Regions from separate parts of the Exiguobacterium sp. Helios genome, predicted to be linked through region 2. Evidence: a T-box and tRNA genes for the amino acid it is inferred to sense, from the RefSeq annotation. Region 2 holds a T-box; the other holds one or more tRNA genes.

Region 1 (4,439 bases), 1.1 Mb from region 2:
GGCAATCGCAATGAAGATGAAATGCAGGGTGAACCAAATGATAAACGGAATCGACTGTTTCAGAAAAATGCTATCAATAATTGTCGACCACAAGGAAATCCATGCTAATCCACAAAAATAAAGGGAGACATCGGCAAGTCGAGTCTTTAAAAATCCACGGTTTGGAATTAAGGTAGTTTGTAAGTAATTAAGCAGTTGACTTAAAAAATGCAATGAAATCACTCTTTCTTCTGTTTTATAACAATATTTAAATTGTTGAAAAACCTTTTGTTTAAAGGGGTATTCTGTATTGGTACAGATTAATAAAACCTTAACAATTGAATATGTGAAAATCTATTTACAAGTTCACCAGACCTTTACATAATAGGGGAGGTTGAAACAATGAATTCTTAACAACAAATCAATTCCACTTTTTATATGAGGAGATGACAAGATGAACTATGATTTACAGGAAATGATCTTCACCTTTATCGGTGGACTGGGTATTTTCCTATTCGGTATTAAGTATATGGGAGATGGTCTGCAAAAAACAGCGGGAGACCGTCTACGGTACATTTTAGATAAATATACCTCCAATCCGTTTCTTGGAATTTTGGCCGGTATCGTCGTTACGGTCTTGATTCAGTCGTCATCGGGAACGACCGTCATCGTCGTTGGTCTGGTCAGTGCCGGTTTGATGAACTTACGTCAAGCAATCGGTGTTGTCATGGGGGCAAACATCGGAACGACGATTACGGCCTTCATCATCGGCTTTAACGTTAAGGAAGCTGCACTTCCGGCGATTGCGCTGGGAGCGTTCCTGATTTTCTTCTTCAATAAAGAACGGATTCAATACATCGGTCAAATTTTCTTCGGGTTTGGAGCGCTCTTCTATGGGTTGACGCTCATGGGAGACGGAATGGCACCGCTTGAATCAAGCGAATGGTTCCGAGAACTGACAGTATCGATGTCAGATAGTCCTTTGCTGGGTGTATTTGTTGGAACCATTTTCACAATGTTAGTTCAATCCTCATCTGCGACAATCGGGATTTTGCAAGAATTATATGATGGCGGAATGATCGATATTAAGGCTGCGCTACCCGTCTTGTTCGGTGATAATATCGGAACAACGATTACGGCTGTTCTCGCGGCTCTCGGCGCTTCGATTGCGGCAAAACGGACAGCTGCGGCGCACGTCATCTTTAATATCGTCGGAACGATTTTGTTCTTGATTGCCTTACCTGTATTCTCGAGTTTCATCACCTGGATTACAGGAGCGCTTGATCTTGAACCGAAAATGCAAATTGCTTTTGCTCATGGTACATTTAATGTCGTCAACACGTTGATTCAATGCTGGTTCATCGCGCAAATCGCATGGCTTGTTCAAAAAGTCGTGCCGGGAACGGATACGACCGTCGATTCGAAACCACGCCACTTGGATCAAAACATCTTAAACCAGTCGTCGTCACTCGCATTGAATCAAGCAAAACTTGAAGTGTTACGAATGGGTGAATTCTCAAAAGAAGGGCTTGGGAAAGCGCACCGTTATACGCAATCACATGATAAAAAAGACGTCTCGGACGCCGGACAGATCGAATATGCAATTAACCATTTGAACACTGAAGTCACAAGTTATCTTGTTAAGGTCGCGGCACATGATTTATCCGAACGGGAATCAAACGATCACTCACTTCTCATGCACGCCGTCAACGATTTTGAACGGATTGGTGATCACGTCGAAAATGTCATCGAACTGGTTGACTTCCAAATCGTCAATCGGATTACGTTTACCGATAAGGCTAAAAAAGAATTGGATGAAATGTACATCTTGACGCAAAAAATCGTCGAAACAGCCATTAAAGCCGTTGAACTCGATGATGTTTCACTGGCACGTCAAGTGCTTGAGTTAGAAGGGAAACTGGATTCCCTTGAACGTTTATTCCGCAAACACCATGTCTTGCGTGTTAATGCAGGGGAGTGTACCGGTCAGGCCGGAATGATCTTCGTGGATCTGCTGTCGAACCTGGAACGGATCGGTGACCACGCCGTCAATATTACGGACCTGGTACTCGAGCAACGTTCAGGAACAGCCTGAATAGGTGAATGAAGCAAGAGGAATTTCTGAAAAGAAATTCCTCTTTGTTTTTGTGAGATAGTTTATTGACATTCGAGTTTGATTTTAGTAACCTTATATTAGTTGTTTCAAACCATCATGGCGGTGTAGCTCAGCTGGCTAGAGCGTACGGTTCATACCCGTGAGGTCGTGGGTTCGACTCCCTCCGCCGCTACTATTACTTAAGGACCCTTAGCTCAGCTGGTTAGAGCTGACGGCTCATAACCGTCCGGTCGCAGGTTCGAGTCCTGCAGGGTCCATTTTAGAACGCACACTCTTTTTTAAGAGTGTGCGTTTATTTTTGGTTGCTTGGGGAATATTAAAGATATTGTAATAATGTTCATACAATACTATTCATACTATGGCAATTTAAGGGAGAGCGAAGAGAGATGGAACGTAACCATACAATGATGCAGTTTTTTGAGTGGCATGTAGAAAATGATGGGAAGCATTGGCAGCGCTTAAAAGAGAGAGCGCCGGAACTGCGTGCTGCAGGCATCACATCTGTTTGGATTCCGCCAGCGTCAAAGGGACAATCAGATGAAGACACAGGGTATGGCATTTACGATGTCTATGATTTAGGAGAGTTTGATCAAAAAGGGACGGTCCGCACGAAGTACGGGACAAAAGACGAGCTAATCGAAGCCATTCAAGTCGCACACGAAAATGATATCGCGATTTATGCCGATGTCGTCATGAACCATAAAGCAGCAGCAGATGAACTCGAGACGATTAAAGTCGTTGAGGTCCATCCGGAAGACCGTTCGCAAGAAATTTCAGAAGAATTTGAAATTGATGCCTGGACGAAGTTTACGTTCCCCGGTCGAAACGGTAAATATTCGGATTTCATCTGGACACATGAATTTTTCAACGGTACGGATTTTGATGCCCGGGAAGAGAAAACGGGTGTCTTTAAGATTTCCGGTAAAAATAAAGACTGGAACGATCAAGTAGACAATGAATTCGGAAACTATGACTATTTGATGTTCGCTAACATTGATTACAACCATCCTGAAGTGCGTGAAGAGATGATTAACTGGGGAAACTGGTTTAAAGAGACAATCAATTGCCAAGGTTTCCGTTTGGACGCCATCAAACATATCAACTACGAATTCGTCAACGAGTTCGCAAAATCGATGATCGGAGATAATCCGGACGGTTTCTATATGGTCGGTGAGTTCTGGAAATCGGATTTAGATGATTGCCGTCAATTTTTAGACAGTGTTGATTATACAATCGATTTATTTGATGTGCCGCTCCATTATAAATTCCATGAAGCGTCGCAACAGGGACAAGAATTTGATTTAACGACATTATTTGCGGATACACTGGTTGAATCCCACCCGACGAACGCGGTGACATTCGTTGATAACCATGACTCGCAACCAGGTGAATCGCTCGAGTCGTGGATTGATGACTGGTTCAAACAACATGCCTATGCATCGGTACTCCTTCGTAAAGATGGTTATCCATGTGTCTTCTACGGTGATTATTATGGTATCCAAGGACCTCACCCGGTCGAAGGCAAAAAAGAAATGATCAATGCTTTACTGTATGCCCGTTACCATAAAGCATATGGCGAACAAGAAGATTACCTTGACGATCCACATTGTATCGGTTGGGTCCGTCGTGGTGTCGAAGAATTCCCGAACTCGGGATGCGCTGTTTTACTTTCGAATGCGGACATGTGCGAAAAACGAATGTTTGTCGGTGAGACGCGTGCCGGAGAAGAGTGGTTTGATTATACGAACCACCAAGAAGAACCGGTTGTGATCGATGAAGAGGGCTTCGGCGTTTTCCCGGTTCCAGGCGGCGGTGTCTCTGTATTTGCTCCGCGTGACGAACAGTAATTTTCGAGGGTCATTGCTTGCGCCTGACCAACTATTTTTGCTAGTCTTAAAGAGTACTGAAATTCCGAAAATAGGATAAAGGGGGACATGAAAATGTCAAAATTTGAATTACCAGAACTCGGCTACGCTTATGATGCGCTAGAGCCACATATCGATGCTCGTACGATGGAGATTCACCACTCTAAACACCACAACACGTATGTCACGAACGTCAATGCAGCACTTGAAGGGTCAGAGCACGAAGGAAAATCACTTGAAGAATTACTTCAAAACCTGGATTCACTTCCTGCAAACATTCAAACAGCTGTCCGTAACAACGGTGGCGGTCATTGGAACCATTCGTTCTTCTGGAAACTCTTGAAAAAGAACGATGGTGCAGCACCAACTGGTGAACTTGCTTCAGCAATCGACGAGTCATTCGGTTCGTTTGATGCGTTCAAAGATGAGTTCGCAAAAGCAGCTACAACACGTTTTGGTTCAGGTTGGGCTTGGCTCAT
Region 2 (4,439 bases):
CTTGTCCAAGCTCAGTCGAATATGTCCAACAGCGTTCACATTTTTCGCCATCTGCTTTCAGAACAGTGATACCTGTTGTCCCGTATGATTTCTCCGCCGAAGCGACGAACTCAATCTGTGAAACCTGCAATAACTGCTCAAGATGATGGATTGTCGCAAGCAATGCTTTCGTTTCGTCATTTGGTGCCAGTTCCAGTTTCGCTTCGAGCGTTTTCCCGACAAGTTTCTCGGCACGTGCTTCTTCGAGTGCTTTCAAGACATCATCACGGAAGACGAGGAAACTGTTCCATTTCGCAATCAATGCCAATCCTTCCTCTGTCACTTCCGGTGCTTCCGGAAGATCCGTCAAGAAGATGCTTGCCGTCTCGACGCCAGGAACGAATTCCCATGCTTCGTCTGCTGTATGCGGTAAGACCGGTGCCATCAGTTGTAACAATGTAACGACCGTATCGTACATGACCGTTTGAACGGCACGACGCGCTGGTGCATCTGCTTTTTCGATGTACAAGATATCCTTCGTATAATCGAGATAGAACGAAGACAAGTCAAGGACACAGAAGTTATGCAACAATTGATACACCGCCATAAAGTCATACGCGTCATACGCCGCTTTTACTTTGCCAACGAGTTGATCCAGTTTCGTCCGCATGAAGCGATCCGATTCCGGTAAGTCAGCAAAGGCAACACGATGCGTCGTATGATCGAACTGATCCAGGTTTCCAAGCAAGAACCGGACCGTATTCCGGATTTTCCGGTATGATTCCGAAACTTGTTTGAAGTTATCCATTGAAGCCCGGACGTCCGATTGATAGTCGACAGAAGCGACCCAAAGACGAAGGATTTCTGCTCCGAATTGTTGCATGATTTGGATCGGGGCAATCGTATTTCCGATTGATTTCGACATCTTCCGCCCTTGACCGTCAAGGACGAATCCATGACTGACGACAGCTTTGTAAGGTGCTTTCCCTGTCGTTGCGACAGCTGTCGAAAGAGACGAGTTGAACCATCCACGGTACTGGTCAGAACCTTCTAAATACAAGTCAGCCGGACGTTCGAGTTCCGGACGTGTAGCAAGAACACCGGCATGAGATGAACCGGAATCGAACCAGACATCCATGATGTCCGTTTCTTTTTTGAAGATTCCGTTCGGGCTTGCCGGATGGGTAAATCCTTCCGGTAACAAATCAACGGCTTCCCGCTCATACCAGACGTTTGATCCGTGTGCCGCAAACAGGTTCGCGATATGATCGATTGTTTCCGGTGTGACGATTTCCGTACCGTCTTCTGCATAGAAGATTGGCAGTGGAACACCCCACGCGCGTTGACGGGAAATGACCCAGTCTCCACGGTCTTTGAACATGTTGTGAAGACGTGTTTCGCCCCACTCCGGTACCCACTGGACTTCTTTGATTTCGTCGAGGATTTCAGCCCGGAAATCTTTGATTGAAGCGAACCACTGGGGTGTCGCACGGAAGATAACCGGTTTTTTCGTCCGCCAGTCATGCGGATACGAGTGTTTGATGAATGACAGTTTTAATAAAGCACCGGCTTCTTCTAACGCCACACCGATTTCTTTGTTGGCATCTTCATAGAATAATCCTTCAAAACCAGGAGCTTCTGCTGTCATGACACCTTTATCGTCAACCGGACAAAGCACATCCAGACCGTAAGCTTGACCGATTCTGAAGTCATCTTCCCCGTGTCCAGGTGCTGTATGAACAACACCCGTCGCTTCTGCCGTGACGTGATCGCCGAGCATGACAAGTGATTCCCGGTCATAGAGCGGGTGTTTCGCTTTGATGTACTCAAAGTCTGTCCCGTTAAAGACACGACCAACCGTAGCATTTTCCCAGCCGAGTGCTTCGATCACTTCCGGTACGAGGGTCTCGGCTACGATATAGCCTTTTCCTTCGTGTTCGATGCGTGCATATGTCAACTCACCGCTGACTGAGATTCCGAGGTTTGCCGGAATTGTCCAAGGTGTTGTTGTCCAGATGACGAAATGATCTGTCGGCTCCAAGATATTTTTTCCGTCCATGACTTGGAACGCCACGTAGATGGCAGCAGAACGTTTATCCTGGTATTCGATTTCGGCTTCTGCAAGAGCAGATTCCGATGACGGCGACCAGTACACCGGTTTTTTCCCTTTATAGATGTAACCTTTATTGGCCATATCGCCGAACAAACGAATTTGTGCTGCTTCGAATTCCGGTTGCAACGTGATGTATGGATTGTCATAGTCACCGAGAACACCAAGACGCTTGAATTGTTCACGTTGATGATCGACCTGTTCGAGCGCATACTTCGCACACAGCTCACGGAATTCCGCGACCGACATCGATTTACGGTCGACACCTGCTTTTTGAAGAGCCGTCTCGATTGGAAGTCCGTGTGTGTCCCAACCCGGTACGTACGGAGAACGGAATCCGTTCATTGATTTATAACGGACGACGATGTCTTTTAAGACTTTGTTCAATCCGTGTCCCATATGGATGTCCCCGTTTGCATAGGGAGGACCGTCGTGCAGGATGAATGTAGGTTTTCCGGCATTTTTTTCTTGAACTGCTTCATAGAGATTCATCTCGTTCCAGCGTGCCTGCATATCTGGTTCACGTTTCGGTAAGTTTCCCCGCATTAGAAATTCCGTTTTCATCATCAATAACGTATCTTTGTATTCCATTTGGCATTCCCTCACTTGTCTATATTTTACGTACAAAAAAAGCCAAGCTCATCCCCTGATAGGGACGAGCTTGGCTTGAACTCGCGGTACCACCCTACTAGCAATCCTGACAAACAGATTACCACTTAAGAGCCCGATAACGGAGGCGAAACGGCGGAACTTAATGAATATGTTCAGTCCCACACTCAAAGGGGATATCTTTTTTCATTTACTGATCGGGCTCGCACCAGTCCCCGATTCGCTGACAGTATCCTGATAAAAGACGTGTCCTTCTCATTGATTTAGCTTATATGACATCGTCGTCATTATACGCAACTGCCGGAATCTCGTCAAGCGCACCCCGGGTCGAAATATCGAATGCATCCCAGTCATGGCTCGTCAACAATTCCATCTGTGCGTCAATCAACACTTTGAATCGATTCCGGTACAATTCGATTTTTTTACGCATCTGTTCGACTTCGAAATCAGTCCGCTGTGCTCGACGTTGTGCTGCATCTTGCAATTGCTCGGCTTCCCGTTCCGCTTGTTTGACGATTAAGCTCGCTTCTTTCGTCGCATTGGCTTTGACTTCTTCTGCCGCTTCTTGTGCCACGATGATGGATTTGTTTAATGTTTCTTCCATCGAGCTGAAGTAATCGACACGCGACTGCATATTTTGAATGACTTCTTGCTGTTGACGGTTTTCCCGGAGCAACAATTCAAAATCTTTGATGACTTGATCAAGAAATTCATTGACCTCATCTTCGTCATAGCCGCGAAACTTACGTGTGAATTCCTTATTGTGAATATCAAGTGGCGTCAATGGCATGATGAAATCCTCCCTCAGCTTGTTGGTTATCCTTTTAGCAGACCGTATTGCAATTTAATCCGATCCCGTTTCGTCGAGCCGAGTACGGCGATTAACTTGACACGTCCCGTTCCGCGAAGGGACAGTAAGTCGCCTTCCTCTAACAAAAAACTTGGATCTTCGACGATTTTATAATTCACTTTGCTTTCACCTTGTTTAATCAGGCTTTGCGCTTTTTGTCTTGAAAAACCAAGGATTTCACTGACAACCGTATCAAAACGAAGCGAACTGACGAATCCCAGTTCTTCTTGCCATTCTTGATCCTTAATCTTCAACTGTTCTTCTGAATCCACGAGCGACAACCGAATCTTCGTTTTTCCCGCACGATCGACATTTGCTTCGATATAAGAAGCCACTTCTTTCGCAACGGCAAATTGGACGACTTGATCTTGGATGACCACGTCACCGAATTTCCCTCGCTTTAATCCGACATTCAGCAATGTGCCTGTCACCTGGCGATGCGAGAGCTCCACGAATTTGGTGGGATAATGGATACGATAAATGGCAATATCAAAATCGTTGGCATCAAGCTCATAATAATCAGGGGCAATCAGCGCACGCTGTCGTTCGGCGCCTTCAAAACCGCCCTCAAAAAAGAGGGCACATTTTGTTCCGACGAGTTCTCGGGTAATTTGTTGTTCACGCGGATCCAGAAAATCTGTCACTTTAAACGTATAGGTCGCTTCGACATGGTCGATCCAATTCAAGACGAGATCGACGAACTCCCGCTCATGTCCGCGATAATGATCATAGACACTCATTACAGGAAGATTGCTCGAATACCCGACTGTGCGAGATTAAGCACAAGAAAGGCAACAATAGGTGAAATGTCAAGCATACCTCCGATGGGCGGGATAATCCGTCGGAACGGCGCGAGGAAAGGTTCAACTAACATAGCGAGAACTTGACCGA

Evidence for each region. The T-box of region 2 lies ahead of ileS (isoleucine--tRNA ligase). A T-box ahead of a tRNA ligase gene usually reads a tRNA of that ligase, here a tRNA-Ile.
Region 1: it has a tRNA-Ile gene. The T-box ahead of ileS (isoleucine--tRNA ligase) is inferred to sense a tRNA for this amino acid. The anticodon was not compared.

The regions. Positions count from the first base shown of each region.
Region 1 covers NZ_CP053557.1:1,141,910-1,146,348, forward strand. The annotation lists gene HNY42_RS05835 (autophagy-related protein 27) at 1-93, opposite strand, end outside; gene HNY42_RS05840 (Na/Pi cotransporter family protein) at 434-2,074, shown strand; tRNA gene HNY42_RS05845 (tRNA-Met) at 2,194-2,267, shown strand; tRNA gene HNY42_RS05850 (tRNA-Ile) at 2,279-2,352, shown strand; gene HNY42_RS05855 (alpha-amylase) at 2,482-3,942, shown strand; gene HNY42_RS05860 (superoxide dismutase) at 4,036-4,439, shown strand, end outside.
Region 2 covers NZ_CP053557.1:2,200,820-2,205,258, forward strand. The annotation lists gene ileS (isoleucine--tRNA ligase) at 1-2,680, opposite strand, end outside; T-box leader at 2,738-2,966, opposite strand; gene HNY42_RS11550 (DivIVA domain-containing protein) at 2,967-3,488, opposite strand; gene HNY42_RS11555 (YlmH family RNA-binding protein) at 3,515-4,288, opposite strand; gene HNY42_RS11560 (YggT family protein) at 4,288-4,439, opposite strand, start outside.